2 regions of the Streptomyces sp. R33 genome follow, and region 1 is predicted to be linked to the other one. Evidence: riboswitches for the same ligand, from Rfam matches in the RefSeq annotation. Region 1 holds a riboswitch; the other holds the start of a gene.
What was found. Region 1 has a riboswitch for guanidine ahead of AB5J51_RS03735 (Ohr family peroxiredoxin). Riboswitches for the same ligand answer to the same signal wherever they lie in the genome.
Positions count from the first base shown of each region.

Region 2: linked by a shared signal. The riboswitch ahead of AB5J51_RS24875 (multidrug efflux SMR transporter) and the one ahead of AB5J51_RS03735 (Ohr family peroxiredoxin) in region 1 are both predicted to bind guanidine.

Region 1 covers NZ_CP165727.1:726,226-736,454, forward strand. Annotated here, with positions in the region: gene AB5J51_RS03725 (hypothetical protein) at 1-550, opposite strand, end outside; gene AB5J51_RS03730 (putative quinol monooxygenase) at 850-1,158, shown strand; guanidine-III (ykkC-III) riboswitch at 1,249-1,312, shown strand; gene AB5J51_RS03735 (Ohr family peroxiredoxin) at 1,393-1,842, shown strand; gene AB5J51_RS03740 (hypothetical protein) at 1,835-2,263, shown strand; gene AB5J51_RS03745 (MIP/aquaporin family protein) at 2,370-3,149, opposite strand; gene AB5J51_RS03750 (ion transporter) at 3,328-4,278, opposite strand; gene AB5J51_RS03755 (YbaK/EbsC family protein) at 4,489-5,043, opposite strand; gene AB5J51_RS03760 (thiazolylpeptide-type bacteriocin) at 5,298-5,489, shown strand; gene AB5J51_RS03765 (lantibiotic dehydratase) at 5,602-8,355, shown strand; gene AB5J51_RS03770 (lantibiotic dehydratase C-terminal domain-containing protein) at 8,463-9,644, shown strand; gene AB5J51_RS03775 (hypothetical protein) at 9,641-10,229, shown strand, end outside.
Region 2 covers NZ_CP165727.1:5,423,204-5,433,432, forward strand. Annotated here, with positions in the region: gene bcp (thioredoxin-dependent thiol peroxidase) at 98-565, opposite strand; gene AB5J51_RS24865 (DUF3618 domain-containing protein) at 677-994, shown strand; gene AB5J51_RS24870 (co-chaperone GroES) at 1,089-1,391, shown strand; guanidine-III (ykkC-III) riboswitch at 1,493-1,571, shown strand; gene AB5J51_RS24875 (multidrug efflux SMR transporter) at 1,602-1,922, shown strand; gene AB5J51_RS24880 (transglycosylase domain-containing protein) at 1,961-4,414, opposite strand; gene AB5J51_RS24885 (ABC transporter permease) at 4,590-5,417, shown strand; gene AB5J51_RS24890 (ABC transporter permease) at 5,485-6,312, shown strand; gene AB5J51_RS24895 (ATP-binding cassette domain-containing protein) at 6,319-7,287, shown strand; gene AB5J51_RS24900 (DUF1707 domain-containing protein) at 7,447-8,133, shown strand; gene AB5J51_RS24905 (DUF445 domain-containing protein) at 8,366-9,712, shown strand; gene AB5J51_RS24910 (hypothetical protein) at 9,881-10,180, opposite strand.

The DNA.
Region 1 (10,229 bases):
GCCGTGCCCAGGCGTCCAGCCGGTGGCCCAGCCGGACGGCGCTGTGGTGCCAGGAGGCCACCGCCACCTCGTGGTGCAGCCGCTCACCCGGGGTCACCGTGGAGGCGGGCCAGGTGCCGGACTCCGCCTCCACTCTCACCCAGCCGTGCGTCTCGGCCGTCGGCAGCCCGCCGTAGTGCACGACCACCGCCAGGTAGGGGATCTCCGGCAGATGCTGGGTGACCAGCGGCATCGCATCCGGCAGGGTGCTGTAGCGGGCCGAGTCGCGGGCGGGCGGCCTGGGCAGTTCCCCGTCCATGACGAGCGAGCCGCTGGCCGCGAAGATCGCCTGCCCGTGCGTTCCGGGCAGCTCCGCGTCCGCGCCGACCGCCTCCTCCAGTGCGCCGAGCAGCGCCCGGTCCGCGCCCTGCCGGGTCAGGTCCGCGCGGAGCCGGCCCCAGCGCAGGGCGACGGACCGGTCGGGCTGCGCGATGTCCCGCGAGGTGTCCAGGTACACCGAGGCGAACGGGCCGGACGCCGTGTACAGGGGTTCCAGGAACGACAGCCTCATTCCTCATCACCATCCCCAGGCGACTCCCAGGCGTCCCCCCTTCCGATGATGCGCGCACCGGAGGCTCGGAAGGCAAGCCGGACACGGATCACCCCGGCGGGCGCGCAGCGGCGGGCGTGGGCCTGTGGCCCGCGGTGCTCCGCGCTCGCCGGAAGGAGGGCCCCGCGCCACCCGCCAACCTCGTGGAATCGCCGCGCCGACGGACGTATCAGGCGGGGGTGCGACGCGCGGCGGTGTTTGCTGGCGGCAGGAAGGACCCCGTCCGCGGGGGCCGCGATCCGCCAGGAGGAACCGGAAGCATGCAGTTCGCACAGATCATCGACTTCGAGACCGAACGCATCGACGAGGTCCGAGACCTCCTGCGCGGCTACGAGGAGCGGGCCCGATCGACGGGCCGGACCGGTACCCCGGTGTCCCGCACCCTGCTCAAGGACCGGGCCAATCCCAACCGCTACCTCGCCGTGGTCCAGTTCGAGTCCCACGAGGCCGCGATGGCCAACAGCAACGCGCCGGAGACGAACGAGCTGGCCCAGCAGCTCTCGGCCTTGATGACCAGGCCGCCGGTCTACACCGACTGCGACATCGCGGACCACCAGACCATGGGCTGACCCGGCTGCGTCAGCCGGGGGTGGGGGCGGGTGAGGAGGGTCACCACTTGTGGCGGTCCCGGCGGGCCCGCTCCCGTTGCTAGATTGTCCGGCGGCCCGGTACCCGAGGCCCCGGACGAGATGCGCCGTACCCGGTCATGCACGACGACGCGCCAGGCGCCGTCCCACCGGCAGGCGCCGACGCGCTGTCCGGCCCCGGGCGGCGTTCCCTCGTCGCACAGATGGGCTGACCACATGACCGTGCCGCTGACCCGCACCCTCTACCGGACGACCGCACACGCCAGCGGGGGACGTACCGGATCGGTGGTCACCGACGACGGGCGCCTCGACGTCCGTCTGGCCCCGCCGCGCAAGAAGGTGCCCGGTACGACCAACCCCGAGCAGTTGTTCGCGGCCGGGTTCGCCGCCTGTTTCACCTCTGCGCTGGCCGAGGTCGCCGCCGAGTTCGGGGCGGATGCCTCGGCCGCGCGCGTCGCGTGCGAGGTACAGCTCGGTACCACCGACACGCCCGCGGGCTACGGTCTCGCGGTCGGCCTCACGGTCGGCCTGCCGGGGTGGAAGGCGGCCGATCTGCTTCCCCTGCTCCACCGGGCGGACGCGGTCTGTCCCTACTCCCAGGCGGTCCGCGGGAACATCGAGGTCTCGCTGCAGGCCGTGGACGACACCGCCGCCGTCGATGCCTGAGCCGGCGGCGGGCGGGCCGGGCATCCCGGTGCCCGAGCGGGGTGCGTGGCTGCGGCGCGGCATCAGCCGCAACGGCGGGCCCCTGGTGGAAGACCGCGAGGTGGTGTGGCTGCAGGCCGGTCCGTACTTCGCCGACAGCCGGGGCTTCGCCGGCGTCACGTCCTTCGACGGTTCGCGCGTGCGCTTCCACCACCTGCAGGGCGAGCCCGGCGAGGACACGGGCACCTTCCGGCGGGAGGGTGCGAACCTCATCGAGTGGGGCACCAACACGGACGGCAGTACGTTCCTGGAGGTCTGGACCCCACTGCCCGCCGCCCACGGCGACACCGGCTCCTGGGCCGGTACCGGCTACCACGTGGTGCGCGTCGGCCGGCATCTCGTACACGTCGATTCCCGTGCGGGCACGTACTGGCGGACATGAACGGACGTGCCGGAAGGCGTCCTTGAACGCTTTCCGGCACGCTGCCGTCACGCCGTCACGTGCCGTAGTACGCGGTGTGGATCGTCAGGTTTTGAGTTGCGTGACTTCAAGCCATGCGGTGGGCGGAGCCCCGCCGGAACAGGTGGTGGACGGCAGCGCCCAGGGCGGCGCCGAGAGCGGGTGCCACGAGGTAGATCCACAAGGCTGCGGTGCTTCCCGACATCAGCGCGGGTCCGAACTGCCGGGCGGGGTTGGCGGCGCCGCCGCTGAGGGGGCCCAGGACGGCCACGATCGCGCAGATGAGAACCGCCAGGGCCCAGGGGAACCATCGTTCGCGGGCCGGGCGGGTGAGGAAAAAGCCGATCATCAGGGTGATCACGACCAGGCAGCCGCCCTCGGCCGCAAAGACGGCCCAGCCGTTCCACGACGGCGCCGCAGCCGCCGCGCCGTAGCCGACCCGGGCGACCGCCGGCCCCCAGGCCAGGCGGGCCAGAGCCGTCCCGGCGACCGACCCGCCCAGCTGCGCGACGACGTACACCGCCACGCCCCGGCCGGGGAAAGCCCCCAACAGCCACAGCGCGAGCGTGATCGCGGGATTCATGTGACCACCCGAACGCCGACCCCACGGGGAGCGGATCAGCCCGAAGACGGCTGCCCCGGCCAGCGCACCCACCACGAGGAGGGCCGACCGGACGTGTGCCAGGGCGAGGGGGGAAGCCGGATCGAGTACCCAGCGGATGGCCGTGACCACGGCGAACATCAGCACCGCGGTCAGGGCGAACTCGTACAGGGGGTAACCGCGGCGCTCGGGCTCCGTTGGCCCGGGCGCCGGGCCGGAACCCGTGTGTGTTCCGGGTGGAGCGGCCGGGGAACCGGAACCAGACATCTCGCCTCCGCTCATGGTTCTCCCGTCGATCGGGCGCCCTCGGCGCTCGGGTGCGCGCGCCCGTGGGCGCCTCCAGGAAGCGTGCGGCACTCCACGGCTGCAAGGTGCGCGTACACGCCGACGGGCGGGGTGGGATGCCCCGCGTTGGCCGGTGGCACTCCGCCTTCCGGCGTTCGCCCTACCGGGCGCCGACCGATGCCCGGGCCGGGGAGGGGGACGCGGTCATGACGGGTGCGGCTCCGCTCGTGGGGTCGAGCTGGGCCTCCATGTCGTCGAGGGCGCTGCGGACCGCTGCAATCCGCAGGCGGAGTTCGTCGGCGGCCTCCGGGAGCGGCTGTGCTGCGTGCCCCGCGGGCGGCTGCCAGGCGGTGACCTGTTCGGTCCGGTTCGCCGCCGCTTCCATCTCGCGCGCCTCTTCCAGGGCGTTGAGTACGACCCCGATCAGCACGTTGACCAGGACGAAGGAGGCAAGGAGCACGTACGAGGCGTAGAAGAGGATGCTGAACGGGGAGACCGCCAGTCCGGCGTGAACGGCATCGCCCAGGCCCTCCAGCGTCATCAGCAGGAACAGCGTCAGTCCGGCCCGGCCGAGGGAACCGTAGTGCTCCGGGTCGTGCCCGGCGAAGCAGATCCAGCCGATCATGGCGTAGACGTACAGGATCAGGGCGCCCACGAACAGGAAGCTGACCGTTCCCGGCAGACTGCGGCCGACGGCGACGAGCAGGACCCGTAGCTGCGGCATGAACTGCGCGGTGCGCAGTACCCGCGCCAGCCGCAAGAGGCGCAAGAGGGTGGTGTTTTCCCGCAGGAAGGGGACGAAGGCCGAAGAGACCACCAGCAGGTCGAACACGTTCCACGGGTCCCGGAAGAAAGCTTTCGGCCGGTCGATGTGCGCGCCCAGGCGGATCAGGATCTCGAGGCTGAACGCGGCGACGCAGAACCGTTCGGCCGAATCGAGGAGGTCGCCGTACTCCACCGACAATCCGCTGTAGGTCTCGATGCCCAGCAGTACGGCGTTCAACAGGATCACCGAGATGACGCCGAGCGAGAACACCGGCTTCTCGCATACGTGACGGCAGCGCGCGGCAAGCCTTCGGCGGCCGCTGTACGCCTCGATGAGGTCTGGCATCATGCTCCCCTGCCCGGCCACCGGCGCCCCGGTCGCACGTCGTATCGCGCCCCGGTGGACGCCGAGGCTTTGATCAAGCTCCGCGTCGTGTAACGCCGTACGGCCGGATTCGAGACGCCCCGGCCCGACACATCCCCCGATCGGGGACCGCAGGAGGAGCCGAGGGCCCGGCCCGTCGCGTGCCGAGCGCGCCGGGCGGGTGGGCAGGGGTCAGGCGGCGAGGGCTTCGATCACTTCAGCGCCCGGGAGCTGCGCGAACAGCTTCCCGGGAACGATGAGCTTGCCGCGGCGGCGGCCGCTGCCGACCAGTACGTACGGCAGCCCGACCACGACGGAGTCCACCAGCAACGGCCAGTCCGACGGCAGGCCGATGGGGGTGATGCCGCCGTACTCCATGCCACTGAGCTGCACCGCGGTGTCCATCGGCGCGAAGGACACTTTGCGGGCGGCGAGATGACGGCGCACCACGCCGTTGACATCGGCACGGGCTCCGGAGGGGACCAGGCACGCGGCCAGCGTGGACTCGCCACCGCGCTTGGCGGAGACGATCACGCAGTTCGCCGACTGCGCGAGGAGCTCTTGCCCGTAGTGCTCGACGAAGGCGGCGGTGTCCGCGATGGCCGGATCGGTGTCGACGTACACGATGTCCTCGGCCGGGACAGTGCCGTGCCAGGTGCGGACCGCCTCGGCCACCGGCCCGGTGAGTTCGGCGAGGCAGTCCGGCGCCGGGCGGGCGTTGTCGAAGGAACCGATGGGTGCGCGCATGCCTGCCATTGTGCACGGCCGTCCGTCGGATGGAGACGTGACTTACCACGACGGGACAACAGGCCGACATGACATGTGCAGTTGCCGACGGTCCGTGACGGCGCAGACACTCGTGCTGCACCACGACTCATTCGGATGCTCCCGACCACGAACCGTCTGTTCCCCGGGGGCACTCCGCCCGTCGGCCGCGGGCGCCGGCCAGCCGACGCCGTCTTCGCGGTTCCGCAACCCCTCATGAACGAGAGGAAATCCGCATGTCCGAAGCCTCTGCCACCACCGGGTACAACCACCTCGATCTGGACCTGGACCTGGACCTCAGCGAGCTGACCGTCACCGCGCTGAGCGACACCGCCGCACTGCCCGAGAACGGCGCCTCATGGGGCTCCTGCTCCTGCCAGGGCTCGTCCTCCTGCGCCCAGCCGCAGGTGGAGACGCCCGTCGTCTGACGGCTGTGAAGCGGCCGCTCCCGTGCGGCCGGCCCACCCGGGCCGGCCGCACGGGCTGCGGCCCGAGCCGCAGGACAGCTCACAGGCCCACACCGCACCACGGGAGCCCGCCTTGCCGCACCCCGCCCAGCCAGCCGCACCGCAACACGCCGCGCCCGCGTCGGGGACCGCTCTCCCTCCGGCGGGTCCGCCCGCCGGGGCCGCCCCGTACGCGCTGGTCCGCACCACGGTGGCGGCGCATCCTGCGCAACCGGAGAAGGCCGCGCGGGTACGACTCCTGCTCGACCGGCTCACCGCCCTCGCGGCACAGGAGGACGTACTGCGTCCGGCGCTGTGCGACGACCTGTTCGCCTCCCGGCCAGGACACACCGAGGAGTTCCACCGCCACGTGGTGCTCCCGCTGCGCCGGGCGCTGCACAACGGCCGCACCCCCCGCCCCGTCCTGCTGGCCCGCCTCGACGACCTGCCGACACGGGTGCCCCGGCTCGGCACCTGGCTGAACCTGCGCGAGCTCCGCGACGCACTCCTCGCAGATCTGGCCACGGCCGTCCCCGACGCCCTGACCGCCGAGCGCTCCGCCCTCGCGGAAGTGTGCCGCTCCCCCGGCTTCACCCGGGCCGCCGCGCTCACCAGTGGCGACCTGCTGCGCGCAGTGTCCCGGGCCGCCCGGGACGAAGGCGGGCGCAGGGCCCGCAAGGAGGAACCTTCGGTACTGCGGCACGCCCTGCGTGCCACTACGAAGACCAGTCCGCTGTCGTGGTTCACCGCTGTGGGGTGGTCCGGTGGTCCGGATCCGTCGGCCGAGCCGGTACCGGGGCTGCCGCCGCTGCGGTCCGTGGTGCGGGAGCACCGGACGCTCGTCGAGGCGCTCGTCGCCGCGCTGCTGGACGAACCGCGCCGCCGGCGCGCGCTCGCCCACCGCATGACCAGCGGGGCGCGGCACACCTCCGACGGGCGGGCCCTGTACGTGCGGGACCGCACGGTCTTCGCGGGCGGCCGCTACCTCGTCACCCACGAGGAGACGATCGAGCTCGCCGCGCGCCCGGCCCTGACCGCGCTCGACGCGCTCGCAGCCCCGCCCGCGACCCTGGACGAGCTGGCGGTCCGGCTCGGCGCGGCCCTCGGTCGCCCCCGCACGGACCCCGCCGTCGGCCGCTTCCTCGGTCAACTCACGGACGGTGGCCTGCTGGTGCCCGTGGAGCCCGTCGACCCTCAGCACCCGCACCCGTTGCGTGCGCTGGCCGTCTGGTTGAGCCGATGGCCCGAGGACGCGGCGCTGGGCGATCGGATCGACCGGATGGCCGCCGACACCGCCGGGTTCGCGAACGCCCGGGCCGAGGAGCGGCCCGCCCTGCTCGCCGACCTGGCGGACCGCTGGCGCCGCCTGCTGGCCGACGCCGGCCGGCCCGTGCCGGCCGATGCCGCCCCGCTGAGCGTGCTCTCCGAGGACGTGCTCGCCGATCACGTGCTCGCCACCGCACAGGCGGCCACCGCCGCCGTGGGGTCCGGCGAACCGGTCCCCACGGGCACGCTGACCGGCGCGGACCGGGCCGTGCTCGGTGAACTCAACGCTCTCGCGGAGCTGTTCGACCTCGGGCACCTGATGCGGCGGGCCGCACTGGAGCGCTTCGTCTCGCGCTACGGGCGCGGTGGGACCTGCCCGGCCCCCTGGGAGTTCGGCGCCGACACCGCCGCCGCCTGGGAGGAGGCCGCGCGCCTCTCCGTACGGCCGTCCGGCGACCCGGGGCTCTCCCGTGAGCTGGCCGAACTGGGCGGGCTGCGGGAGGAGTTCGTGCAGCACGTACGGACCGCCTCGGCGGCCGCACCCGGCGGCTGGGCCGAGGAGGTCGTCCTGCCCGCCGAGGAGGTCCGCGGACTCGCCGCCCGGCTGCCGGACTGGACCGCCGCCCGCCCGCTGAGTTACGCGTGGTTCGTGCAACGCGCGGCCCCGGCCGCAATCGCCCCGGACGGCGCCGCCCCCGGCGGCCTGCTCTGCGTCAACCACGTCTACGGTGGCTGGGGCCGTTTCACCAGCCGCTTCCTGGACCACCTGCCCCACGGCGCCGCCGCGCAGGTGGCAGGCGCGATCCGCCACGGCCTCGGCGACGGCGCCCGGGCCGCCCAGATCCGCCCGGTGGGCGGCTTCAACGCCAATCTCCATCCGCTGCTGGCCGGCGAGGAGATCGGCCCCGACCGGTACCGCAGCGCGCTCGCCGAGGCGGATGTGGAGTTGGTCCACGACCCGGTGTCCGACCAGCTCCGGCTTCGGCTGCGGGCCACCGGCGAGCCCCTCGACGTCCTCTACCTCGGCTTCCTCGCCCCGGTCATGCTGCCGCGGCGCCTCGCGCCGTTCCTCTGCGACCATCCGGCCGGCGTCGTGGACTTCCGGCGGCTCCTGCCCCGCCGCACCCTGACCGCCCCCGGCGGCGAGGTGCGGCGCACACCCCGGCTGCGCCACGCCCACGCGGTGCTCTCCCGGCAGCGCTGGCACCTGCCCGAAGGGGTACTGGCCGCACTCCGCGCCGACCTCGCGGCCGACCCCGGCGCGGTCCCCGCCGCCGCGGCGGCCCGTTGGCGGGCCCTGCTGGGGCTGCCCGAGCAGTTGTTCCTGCACCCGGTGCCGGAGCCTGCTGCCGGCCGGCCCGCCGAGGACTTCGTACGGAGTCTGCGCGCGCCGAAGCCGCAGGCCGTCGACCTGGGCAGCGCCCTGCACCTGCGCTGCCTCTCCGGCTGGCTGGCCCGCCATCCGCGCGGCGTGGTGCTGGAGGAGGCGCTGCCCGTCTTCGGCGGCCGGAGCCGCCCCGCGCACGCCGTGGAACTCATCGCCGAGACCTACCGGCCTGCCCGCACGGCCCGGTCGGGCTGAGCGCACTCCGTGCCGCCCGAACCACGCGTACTGACCGCGCCGTTCCTGCCGCCCGTCCCGGCGGGCCCCGCCGCCACCCCGCCCGTCATCCGCCGAGGAGGCACCCCATGAACGCCCCGGCCACCGGCCCGGACACCGCCCGGCCCGTCTCGAGTGCTGCCACGGCCACGGCCCTCGACGTGGTCGCCTACCACTACGAGCCGGTCAAGGCGCCTCTCTTGCACGAAGCCGTGCTGCCCCTCGCCCGACGGGCCGCCGAGGCCGGGCTGACCGCCCACGTCGAACGCCACTGGCTGCACGGACCGCACCTGCGGCTGCGACTGCGCGGCCTCCCCGGGGCGGTGGCCGCCACGGCCGAGCGCACCGCCGCCGAGCTGCGCGCCCGCGCGGCCTCGCACCCGTCGCGGGCCGCCGCCGACGCTCGGCACTTGCTGGCGCAGGCCGCGGCGGCAGGGCGGGCGGAGCTGATCCCGCCCCCGTACGGTCCGCTCGTACCCGACAACACCGTGCGGGTGGAGCCGGTGGACCTGTCCTCCCTGACGGCGTTGATCGGCCCGGACGGGGTGCGGCTGCGCGAGGACTTGCTGGCCCTGGGCCTGCCCGCCCTCGCGGCGGGCACCGCATTCCTCGGCGAGCGTGCGAACACGTCCGCCGCCCGGGTCGAACTCGTGGTGGCGGCCCTCGCGGCCCATGCGGCCGCGCACCCCGAAGGACTGGTGGGCGGGCACTACTCGTACGTCTCCCACCTGGAGGACTTCCTCGTCCAGGAGGACCCCGACGGGCAGCTGCGGGCGGCCTTCGACCGCCGCTGGGACGCCGCGGGCGAGCGGATCACCGCACTGGTGGGCCGGATCGCGGGCGGCGGTGCGGCCGGCTGGGAGCGGGCCTGGGCCGACTGGTCCGCCCGGGCCCGGGGGATCACGGAGGAACGGTTCAGGGCGGGCGCGGACTTCACGGGGGTGCAGGCCGAGTACCTGGACCGGGCCGCGGCGCTGGGCGACCGGGCCACCGCCGAGCGCTGGGACCGGAGGGAACGGACCCGGTACAGCGAATTCCACCGGCAGCTGCACCGCTCGGACCCGCAGGGCACGATGTGGTCCCGCCCCGACTACCTCGTCTACCGCGCCTGTACGAACGGGCTGTACCGGCTCCTCACCGTGTGCGACGTCCGGCCCGTGGAGCGCTACCTCGCCGCCCACCTCGTCGTACGCAGCGTGCCGGAACTCACCGGGCACCGGTGGCAGGAGCGCATCGACGAGGTCATCGCCGCCGTGGAGGCGACGCCGTGACCGCCGCCGAACCGCCGCGTCTGCGGCTGCGGCCCGGGGTGGCGGTCACCCCGTTGCGCAACGGCCTGCACCTGCGCGGCCGGGACGGGAGCGTGACGCTCGAAGGGAGCAAGGCGCTGCCGGCCCTGTGGAAGCTGCTGTCCGAGCAGTTCGGCCGGGGGCCCGAAGACCTCCTGGGTGAGGAGGAGTACGTCGACCCGGAGAGCGGGGGGCTCCGCCTCGATCCGGCCGATCCCCGGGTCGTGGCCGCGCTGACCGCGCTGACCGCGCAGCTGCAGGCGCACGATCTGCTCGCCGAGTACCCGCCAGGAGCGGCCGAACCGGCCGCCTGGCTCGGAGCCTGCGCGCCCCGGCCCGCACGCGCGGCCGCGGCCCTGGCCGCCACACGGCCAGTGGTCGCGGCAGCCGATCCCGACGGGCCACTCGCCACCGCGCTGATCAGCGCCCTCCACCGCGCGGGGAGTCCGCCGCAGGTGTACCGCGACACCGGCCTGCCGGCCGATCGCGTGGTGGCGGTCGCGGGCACTCCGGCGGTGGCCGTGGCCGTGACCCGTACCTCCGACGGCGGCTTCGTCACAGCCCCGG
Region 2 (10,229 bases), 4.7 Mb from region 1:
TCGATAGTCGGACGGTTACGGGCCTGTTCGTCCGATAAACGGAGCGGCCCGCACCGGTTTGTCGGTGCGGGCCGCTGGTGCGCAGGGCCGGCCGGAGTCAGATGCCCAGGTCCTTGATGATCTTGGCTACGTGGCCCGTGGCCTTGACGTTGTAGAGGGCGCGTTCGACCTTGCCCTCCTCGTCCACGATCACCGTGGAGCGGATGACTCCGGTCACCGTCTTGCCGTACAGCTTCTTCTCGCCGAACGCGCCGTACGACTCGAGGACCTTCTTCTCCGGGTCGCCGACCAGGGTGACCTTCAGGTGCTCCTTCTCGCGGAACTTCGCCAGCTTCTCCGGCTTGTCCGGGGACACGCCGATCACGTCGTAGCCGGCCTCGGCCAGCACCGCCAGGTTGTCCGTGAAATCGCAGGCCTGCTTCGTGCAGCCCGGTGTCAGCGCCGCGGGGTAGAAGTACACGATCACCTTGCGGCCCTTGTGGTCGGCGAGCGAGACCTCGTTGCCGTCCGCGTCGGGCAGGGTGAAGGCGGGGGCGGTGTCGCCCGGCTGGAGTCGCTCGCTCATGTCAACAGTCTCCTCGGGAGGGGATCGGTACGGTCCGAGACTAAGCTGACAGACTGTTCATGGCGGACTACGCCCCCATGCGACCACGACCACGACGACGGAGGCAGCGCGGTGCCGGAAGCCAGGACCCCCGCACAGATCGAGGCGGACATCGTCCGCCGCCGCGAGCAGCTCGCCGAGACGCTCGACGAGATCGGCGTGCGCATGCACCCGAAGACGATCATCGGGGACGCAAAGGCAAGGGTCGCCTCGACCGTGGACCACACCGCCGGGCGTGCCGTCGTCGCCGTGAACCGTGTGCTGACGGATGTGCGGGCGAGCTTCCGTTACGACGACGGTACGCCGCGTCCCGCGCGGATCGCGCCCGTCGCGCTGCTCGCGGCGGGTGTGATCGGCCTGCTCGTGGTGTCGGCGCGGCGCAAGCGCTGATGACCCTGCGGCGCACGGGTGGGGCGCGGACGGGTAGGTTCGTGGCGTGAGCGACAACACCAACACCACCACCCACGACAAGCTGCCCATCCGCATGCTGCACGACCGCGTGCTCGTGAAGTCCGACTCGCCGGAGGGCGAGCGGCGCTCGGGCGGCGGCATCCTGATTCCGGCCACCGCTGCCGTGGGCAAGCGGCTGGCCTGGGCCGAGGTGGTCGCGGTCGGGCAGAACGTACGCAGCGTGGAGCCGGGCGACCGGGTGCTGTACGACCCAGAGGACCGGGCCGAGGTCGAGGTGCGGGGTGCGACGTACGTGCTGATGCGTGAGCGGGATCTGCACGCCGTGGCCGCGGAGCGGCTGGAGGGGTCCAAGGACTCCACCGGGCTGTACCTGTAGGAGCCCGTAGGGATCTGTAGAAACCTGTAGAAACCTGTAGAAACCTGTAGGGATCGATCGTCGAAGGGCCGGTGACCGGGGTCACCGGCCCTTCTGCACGGGCTTTGCTACGGTGGTGGGGAACCCCCGACGAGACGCGCCGTACCGGGTAGCCGTGGCTGTAGGACAAGACGACGCACCCCGTTCGCTCTCGTTCCGGAGGTGCCCGTCATGGCCTGGGTTCTGCTTCTCGTCGCCGGTCTGCTCGAGGTCGGCTGGTCGATCGGCATGAAGTTCACGGAGGGCTTCACCCGGTTGTGGCCGAGCGTGTTCACCGGTGCCGGGATCGTCGCGAGCATGGTGCTGCTCTCGTACGCCGCCAAGAGCCTGCCGATCGGTACCGCGTACGGCGTCTGGGTGGGCATCGGTGCGGCCGGGGCCGCGGTGCTGGGCATGGCGGTGCTGGGTGAGCCCGTCACCGCCGCCCGTGTCTTCTTCGTCTGCCTGCTGCTGGTCGCCGTGGTGGGGCTGAAGGCGACCTCCGGTCACTGACCTCTCCCCCCCCGTACGGGTCAGTCCCGCGATTCCGGTTATTCCAGGTACTCCGACGGGGGCCGGCTGCGCGGGCGGCCGCCGGTGACGCCGCCCAGGGCGCCTGCGGTGGTGCCGGCCGTGGTGCCCGATGCCGTTCCTCCGGCGGTTCCGGTGGTCCCGGTCGTCGTCCCCGTGGTGGCGCCCTCGTTGCTCCGGCCCCCGGTGGTGTCGCCTTCCGTGGTCCGGCCCTCGGTGTCCTGCCCCTGGTTGCGGCCGCCCTGGTCCTCGTCGCCGTCCGGCGGTGTCGGCCGGTTCGGGCGGTTCGGCCGGCTCGGCGGCGGCGGGGATTGCGGGGTGTCCTCGTCCGGCGTCGGCTCCGGGCTGCCCGGGACGAACGGCGGCGGGGACGGGGCGGCGCCCGGCTGGAGTTCGAGGTCGAAGTCCAGCGGGTCGCTGCCCTCCAGGGCGGTCTTCGTGTACTGCGCCCAGATCCGGGCCGGGTAGCCGCCGCCCCCGATCCGGGCCTCGCCGAGAGCCCCGTACAGGGATTCCAGGGCGCCGGTGTCGGGGTCCTGGCCCATCATCGAGACGACCGTGACCAGGTCGGGGGTGTACGCCGCGAACCAGGCGGAGCGGTCCAGTTCGCCGGTGCCGGTCTTGCCGGCGGCCGGGTGCCCGGCGGCGAGGGCGGCCGTACCGGTGCCGTTGTCGACGACGCTGACCAGCATGGACGTGGTGGTGTCGGCGGCTTCTCGGCTGACGGCCTGCTTCGGGGTGCGGTCGGGCAGGGGGATGCTGTCGCTGCCCTTGGTGATCTTCTCGACGAACGTGTACGGGGTGTAGCGGCCGTGGTCGGCGAGGGTCGCGTAGGCCTGGGTCATGTCCAGGACGCTGGCCTGCATGGTGCCGAGGGCCATGGCGGGGCCCGCGACGAAGTTCGGGGTGTTCTCGGGGATGCCGAGGTCGATGGCGGTCTTCTTGACCTTGGCGGTGCCGACGTCGACGACCATCTGGGCGAAGACGGCGTTGACGGACAGGTCGGTGGCGGTGTTGACGGTGATGTTCCCGTACGACAACTGGCCCTCGTTCTCGGGGGCGTAGGGGGTCCGGGTGCCGACGACGCGGCGCTTGTTGTCGCCGTTGTAGACGGTGTTGGGGGTGATCAGGCGGCCGTCCTGGGTGCGGGAGTCGTTCTCGACGGCGGCGGCGAACACGAACGGCTTGAAGGTGGAGGCCACCTGGTAGTCGTGGCGGGTCGCGTTGTTGACGTACTGCTTGGTGTAGTCGATGCCGCCGTACATGGCGACGACCTTGCCGGTGGCCGGGTCGATGGAGACCCCGCCGGCCCGTACGACGCGGTCGGCCTTGCGCGTCGCCGGGTCCAGCTTGTCGGCCATCTTCTCGTCGACTGCGTCGACGAAGGCGTTCTGGCGGCGTTTGTCGATGGTGGTGGTGATGCGGTAGCCGCCCTTGGCGAGGGTCTTCTCGTCGAGGATCTTGCGCTCGACGATGTGGTCCTTGATGGCTTCGACGAGGTAGCCGCGCTGTCCGGAGAGGCCGGCGGCCGGGCGGACCTTGCCGGGTTCGGGGAACTGCGTCGCGGTCCGCTCGGCCGCGGGCAGCCACTGCTTCTTGACCATGCCGTCGAGTACGTAGTTCCAGCGGGCGAGCGCGCGGGTGCGGCTCTGGGGGTGGGCGACGACGTCGAAGGCGCTGGGGGAGTTGAGGAGCGTGGCGAGGTACGCGCCTTCGGCGGTGGTGAGTTTGCCGACGTCCTTGCCGTAGTAGGCCTGGGCGGCCGCCTGGATGCCGTAGGCGTTGCGGCCGAAGTAGCTGGTGTTGAGGTAGCCCTCGAGGATGTAGTCCTTCGATTTCTCGCGGCCGAGTTTGATCGCGATGAAGAACTCCTTGACCTTGCGCTTGATCGTCTGTTCCTGGCCCAGGTAGTAGTTCTTGACGTACTGCTGGGTGATGGTCGAACCGGATTGGGTGCCCTTGCCGGTCGCCGTGTTCCATGCGGCGCGGATCATCGCCTTGGGGTCCACGGCCCGTTCGGAGTAGAAATCCCGGTCCTCGGCGGCGAGTACGGCTTCCTGCACCGTGCGGGGGATCTGTGAGAGGGGAACGTTGACGCGGTTGACCTCGCCGTCACGGGCGAGCTGGGAGCCGTCGGCGTAGAGGTAGAGGTTGGACTGGGCGGTGGCGGCGGCGTTGGCGGGCGGGATGCGGACCAGCAGGTAGCCGGCGACGAGGGCGCCGATGACGAGCAGGGCGAGCAGCAGGACGGTGCCGAGGACCATGCGCCAGGTGGGGACGAGGCGGCGCCGGCCGGTCCGCTTCCGGTTCCGTTCGGCCTTGTTGGCGGCTCTGCGCGACTGCCTCTCGCCGGAAGGCTTCTGCGGCTTCTGCGGCTCCTGCGGCTTGTGTGCCGACGGCTGCTGCGCGGGAGGTGTTGTGGGGGTGTCCGGGTCACGAGGGGTCCAGCCCGGTGGTGGTGACTGGTCGCTCATCGCCAGGACTCCTCGACGCCATACGAAATATCCACATCTGTACTCCGTGCTGTCTACCCGATGACCGCTCATTCCGCTTCGGACGGGCGTAAATCGGTCGCGTGGATCGCCCCTCCGCACTAAGCTCGCGCGCTTTGGCCGACGTAGGAACGACCGGGGAAATCGGAGGGATACGGTGCGCCAGGCAACGGCTCGCAGAGCGTGGCTCTATCCGGCCGTCGCGGCCGGCGGGTTCCGGCGCTACGCCACGTACGGGACGGCGACGGCGGCAGGGGTGTTCACCAACACCGTCTTCGGCTTCATCCTCGCGTACACGTACGTCGCGCTGTGGGAGGAGCGGCCCGGACTGGGCGGTTACGACCAGGCGCAGGCGCTGACCTTCGTCTGGGTGAGCCAGTCGCTGCTCGCCGCGGGCGCGCTCATCGGCGGCGGCTTCCAGGAGGAGATGCAGGAGCGCATCCGTACGGGTGACATCGCCGTCGACCTGTACCGGCCGGCCGATCTGCAGTTGTGGTGGCTGGCGGCCGATCTGGGGCGCGCCGGCTTCCAGTTGCTCGGGCGCGGGGTGGTGCCGCTGCTCGCGGGGGCGCTGGCGTTCGAGCTGGCGCTGCCCGCCGATCCGGTGCGCTGGCTGCTGTTCCTGGTGTCCGTACTGCTCGGGCTGGTCGTCAGTTTCGGGATCCGGTACCTGCTGGGGCTGGCGGCGTTCTGGCTGATGGACGGGACGGGGATCAACGTGATGGCCGTCGTCGTCACGATCTTCTGCTCCGGGATGCTGCTGCCGCTGACGGTGTTCCCCGGCGGCTTCGGCGAGGTCGTCCGCGTGCTGCCGTGGGCGGCGATGATCCAGGTGCCGCTGGACGTGCTGATGGGCGAGCACGCGGGCGCCGGGGGCGCGGTGCGGGCGCTGGGCTTCCAGGCGGGATGGGTGCTCGTACTGCTGGGCGCGGGGCGGCTGTTGCAGTCGGCGGCGACGCGGAAGGCGGTGGTCCAGGGTGGCTGAGACGGCGGCGTCGGGGTCGGTGGCGTCCGAGTCGGTGGCGGCTCCGGCGCGGCGGCCCGGGCGGCCGATGGAGGTACCGGCGCGGAACCGGGCGGTGGAGGGGCTGCGCGGCTACGGGCTGATCGTGGCGATGTGGGTCCGCTCGACGATGACGTACCGGACGTCGTTCCTGCTCTCCACCTTCGGGAACGCGGCGATCACGCTCCTCGACTTCGTCGCGATCTGGATCATGTTCTCGCACGTGGACGTGCTCGGCGGTTTCACGCTGCCCGAGATCGCCCTGCTGTACGGGTCCGCCTCGGCCTCGCTCGGGCTGGCGGACCTGCTCCTCGGCAATACGGACCGGATCGGCGTCCGGATCCGCGACGGTTCGCTCGACACCATGCTGGTGCGTCCGGTCCCGGTGCTCGCGCAGGTCGCGGCGGACCGCTTCGCGCTGCGGCGGGTGGGGCGGATCGGGCAGGGACTGGCGGTGCTGGTCTGGGCGGTCTGCGCGCTGGACGTGGAGTGGACGGCCGGGAAGGTGTGGCTGATGCCGGTGATGGTCGTGGCCGGGGCGGCGATCTTCGGGGCGGTGATGGTGGCCGGGGCGGCGTTCCAGTTCGTCGCCGGGGACGCGGCGGAGGTGCAGAACTCCTTCACGTACGGCGGCAACACGATGCTCCAGTACCCGCCGACGGTGTTCGGGAAGGACCTGCTGCGCGGGGTCACGTTCGTCGTGCCGCTGGCCTTCGTGAACTGGCTGCCCGCCCTGTACGTGCTGGGGCGGCCCGATCCGCTGGGACTGCCGGGGTGGGTGGCGTTCCTGAGCCCGCTGGTGGCGGTGGTGGTGTTCGTACCCGCGTCGCTGGTGTGGCGTGCGGGTCTTCGTTCGTACCGGAGTACGGGGAGCTGAGCGGCTGTGGGCACGGATGTGCTGATCGAGCTGGACGACGTCGAGAAGGTCTTCGACGTGCGGCGCCGGGTGGGCCTGCTGCGGCGGGAGAAACGGCAGGTCAGAGCGGTTGACGGGATCAGCTTCGAGGTGGCGCGGGGCGAGGTGGTCGGCTACATCGGGCCCAACGGCGCCGGGAAGTCGACCACGATCAAGATGCTGACCGGCATCCTCACCCCGAGCGGCGGCCGGCTGCGGGTCGCGGGCATCGACCCGGCGCGGGAGCGGATGCGGCTGGCGCACCGGATCGGGGTGGTGTTCGGGCAGCGGACCACGCTGTGGTGGGACCTGCCGCTGAAGGACTCGTACGGGCTGATGCGGCGGATGTACCGGATCCCGGCGGCGCGGTTCGAGGAGAACCTCGAGCACTGCGTGGACCGCCTCGACCTGGCCGAGCTGCTGGACGTTCCGGTACGGCAGCTTTCGCTGGGCCAGCGGATGCGCGGGGACATCGCGGCGGCGCTGCTGCACGATCCGGACGTGCTGTACCTGGACGAGCCGACGATCGGGCTCGACGTGGTGAGCAAGGCGAAGGTACGGGGCTTCCTGCGGCAGTTGAACGCGGAGCTCGGCACGACCGTGCTGCTCACCACCCATGACCTGCAGGACATCGAGCAGCTGTGCGAGCGGGTGATGGTGATCGACCACGGGCGGCTGATGTACGACGGGGCCCTGGCCGGCCTGCACTCGATGGGGGAGGGCGGCGGGGAGCGGACGCTGGTGGTGGACCTGGAGCGGGAGCTTCCGGAGATCAGCGTGGCGGGGGCGCGGGTGGTGAAGGTGGACGGCCCGCGGCAGTGGCTGGCGTTCCCGGCGGGGACGTCGGCGGCGCCGCTGGTGGCGGAGGTGGCGGCCCGGTACCCGCTGCTGGACCTGTCGGTGCGGGAGCCGGACATCGAGGACGTGATCGCGCGGATGTACGCGGGGCGGGGGTGAGGGGCCCCGGGGGCGGGGGCTTTGGGCTCTGGGGGCCGGGGGCTCGGCGGGCCGGGGGCTCGGCGGGGCCCGGGGTAGGGGATAAATCAGGGGCGAGCGGGGGTCGGGTCCAGGGCTGGGCCATACAACTCCCTTGCGTGGCTGCATAGGCTGTTCCCCATGACTGACGAGCGGCCGGAGAAGCCGTTGCCGGAGCTGAGGGCGTCGGACGCCGACCGTGACCGGGTGGTGGAGCGTCTGCGGGACGCCGTCGCCGAGGGCCGGATCGACATGGAGGAGTTCGAGGAGCGGCTGGAGGCGGCGTACAAGTCGAAGACGTACGCCGAACTGGAACCACTGACCCGCGACTTGCCCGCGCCGGGCGGCGCCCCGATGGCGGTCGCGGCGCCGGCCCCGGTGCCTGCTCCGGGGGACCGCTCGTGGCCGTCCAGGATCGGCGGCGCCGGTCTGCCCGCGGGATCGTCGCCGGCCGTCGCGGTCATGTCGTCGTTCCAGCGCAAGGGCAACTGGACGGTGCCCGCCCGCCTGGACGCGGTGGCGTTCTGGGGCGGCGGCGAGCTCGACCTGCGCGAGGCGAACTTCGCGCAGCGTGAGGTGGTCATCAACTGCGTCGCGATCATGGGCGGGATCGAGATCACCGTCCCGCCGGGCGTGGAGGTCGACGTCCGGGGCTTCGGCTTCATGGGCGCCTTCGACCAGCGCGACACCCCGGGCCCGGTCACCCCGGGCGCCCCGCGGGTGGTGGTGACGGGCTTCGCCTTCTGGGGCGGCGTGGAGATCAAAACCAAACCCCCGAAGCGCCCCGAGCCCCTGCCGGGCGCCCCGAACCTCCGCAAGGAGCTGTAGCGGGGCGCCGTCACCCTGGCGGCCGGACCGGAGCCCGGGCGCCACACGGGGCGCAGCCGGAGCGGCACGGGCCGTACGGGCGCCGGAGCCACGGGCCGGGGCCCGGACCACGGGCCGGGCCCCGCAGCCCGCACGGGCCGGCGGGCCCTGTCGCGCGTAGGGACGCCGGGCGCCTCGAGGGCGGCGAATCGGCGCGCCGGGAACTCCTCGGGGCTCCGGGGAGTCGGATGCTATGCAGACAAAACCGGCGCCCGGGGGAAGGGAGGAACACGTGGACAACCGCCCCAACGCCGTAGGCACTGGCACTGGCATTGGCGGCTTCGTGTTCAGCGAGGCCGACGAGGAGCGCCGCCGCGGCGTCCGCCGCATGAAGACCACCGCGACCGGCCTGCTGATCCTGGTCGCGCTGGTCTACGTACTGACCACCTGGGCCGAGCACTCCGGTGCCGGCGGCTGGGCCGGGTACGTCCGGGCCGCCGCCGAAGCCGGCATGGTCGGCGCGCTCGCGGACTGGTTCGCCGTGACCGCGCTGTTCCGGCACCCGCTCGGCCTGCCCATCCCGCACACCGCGATCATCCCGACCAAGAAGGACCAGCTCGGCGTCTCCCTCGGCGAGTTCGTCGGCGAGAACTTCCTCTCCCCGGACGTGGTCCGCACCCGCCTGCACGCCCTCCGCATCGGCAGCCGCCTCGGTGCCTGGCTGGCCGAGCCCGCGCACGCCGACCGCGTCACGGCCGAGCTGGCCACCGCGCTGCGCGGAGCCCTGACCGTACTGCGCGACTCCGACGTGCAGGCCGTCGTGGGCGAGGCCATCACCCGGCGGGCCGAGACCGCCGAGATCGCGCCGGGGATCGGCAAGACCCTGGAGAAGGTCGTCGCGGACGGCGGGCACCGCCGCGTCGTCGACCTCGTCTGCATCAAGGCCCACGACTGGCTGGTGACGCACGGGGAATCGGTGATGGGCGCCGTCCAGGGCGGCGCGCCCGGCTGGACCCCGCGGTTCGTGGACCGCAAGGTCGGCGAGCGCGTGTACAAGGAACTGCTCCGCTTCCTGACGGAAATGCGGGACATGCCGGAGCACCCGGCGCGCGGGGCGGTGGACCGGTTCCTGACGGACTTCGCGGCCGATCTCCAGTCGGACAGGGACACCCGGGCCCGGGTGGAGCGCCTGAAGTCCGAGATCCTGCAGCGTGAGGAGGTCCAGGACGTGATCGCCTCCGCCTGGACCGCGATCCGGTCGATGATCCTCTCGGCGGCGGAGGACGACCACAGCGAGCTGCGGCTGCGGGTCCGGTCCTCCCTGCTGTCGCTGGGGGCCCGGCTGGCGACGGACGGCCGGCTCCAGGACAAGGTGGAGGGCTGGATCGAGGGCGCGGTGGTGTACGTGGTGACCACCTACCGGGCCGAGATCACCTCGCTGATCACGGACACGGTGGCCGGGTGGGACGCCGAGCACACGTCGCGGAAGATCGAGGCCCACATCGGCCGCGACCTGCAGTTCATCCGCATCAACGGCACGGTGGTCGGCGCCCTGGCAGGGCTGCTGATCTACGCGGTGTCGCAGGCGTTCGGCGCGTAGGCCAGGCCCTCTGCCGGGCCGGCCCGGGCTCGGGGCCGGCGGAGGGTCGGCGGAGGGTCGGGCTGGCCCAGCCTGCTCGGCGGGGCCGTGGCCCGTGGCCCATGCCTCATGCCCCGTGGCCCGTGGCCTGTGGCCTGTGGCCCACGCGCCGTGGCGCCCGTGGTCGGGTCAGCCGCGGTCGGCGACGACCCAGGACGCGGTCGCCACGACGGCCGCGGCCCCGAGGACGGCCGGCCAGGCCCCGACCTTCTTGGCCAGCGGGTGCGCGCCCGCGAAGCCGGCGAGGTACAGCGCGCCGAGCCCGGCCGCCGCGGGGGTGCCGCCGCGCCGGTGCCATTCCCGCCCGGCGGCCAGCCCGGCCGCGCCGAGCACGACACCGCCCAGCGGACGCTTTTTCGTCCACCGGGCGACGGCGTACCCGCCGACCAGTCCGGCGGCCGCCACTGCGGAACTCGGTACGCGCGCCATGCCCAACTCCTCAAGTCGTCTGATCTGACTGGTCTGACTGATCTGGTGA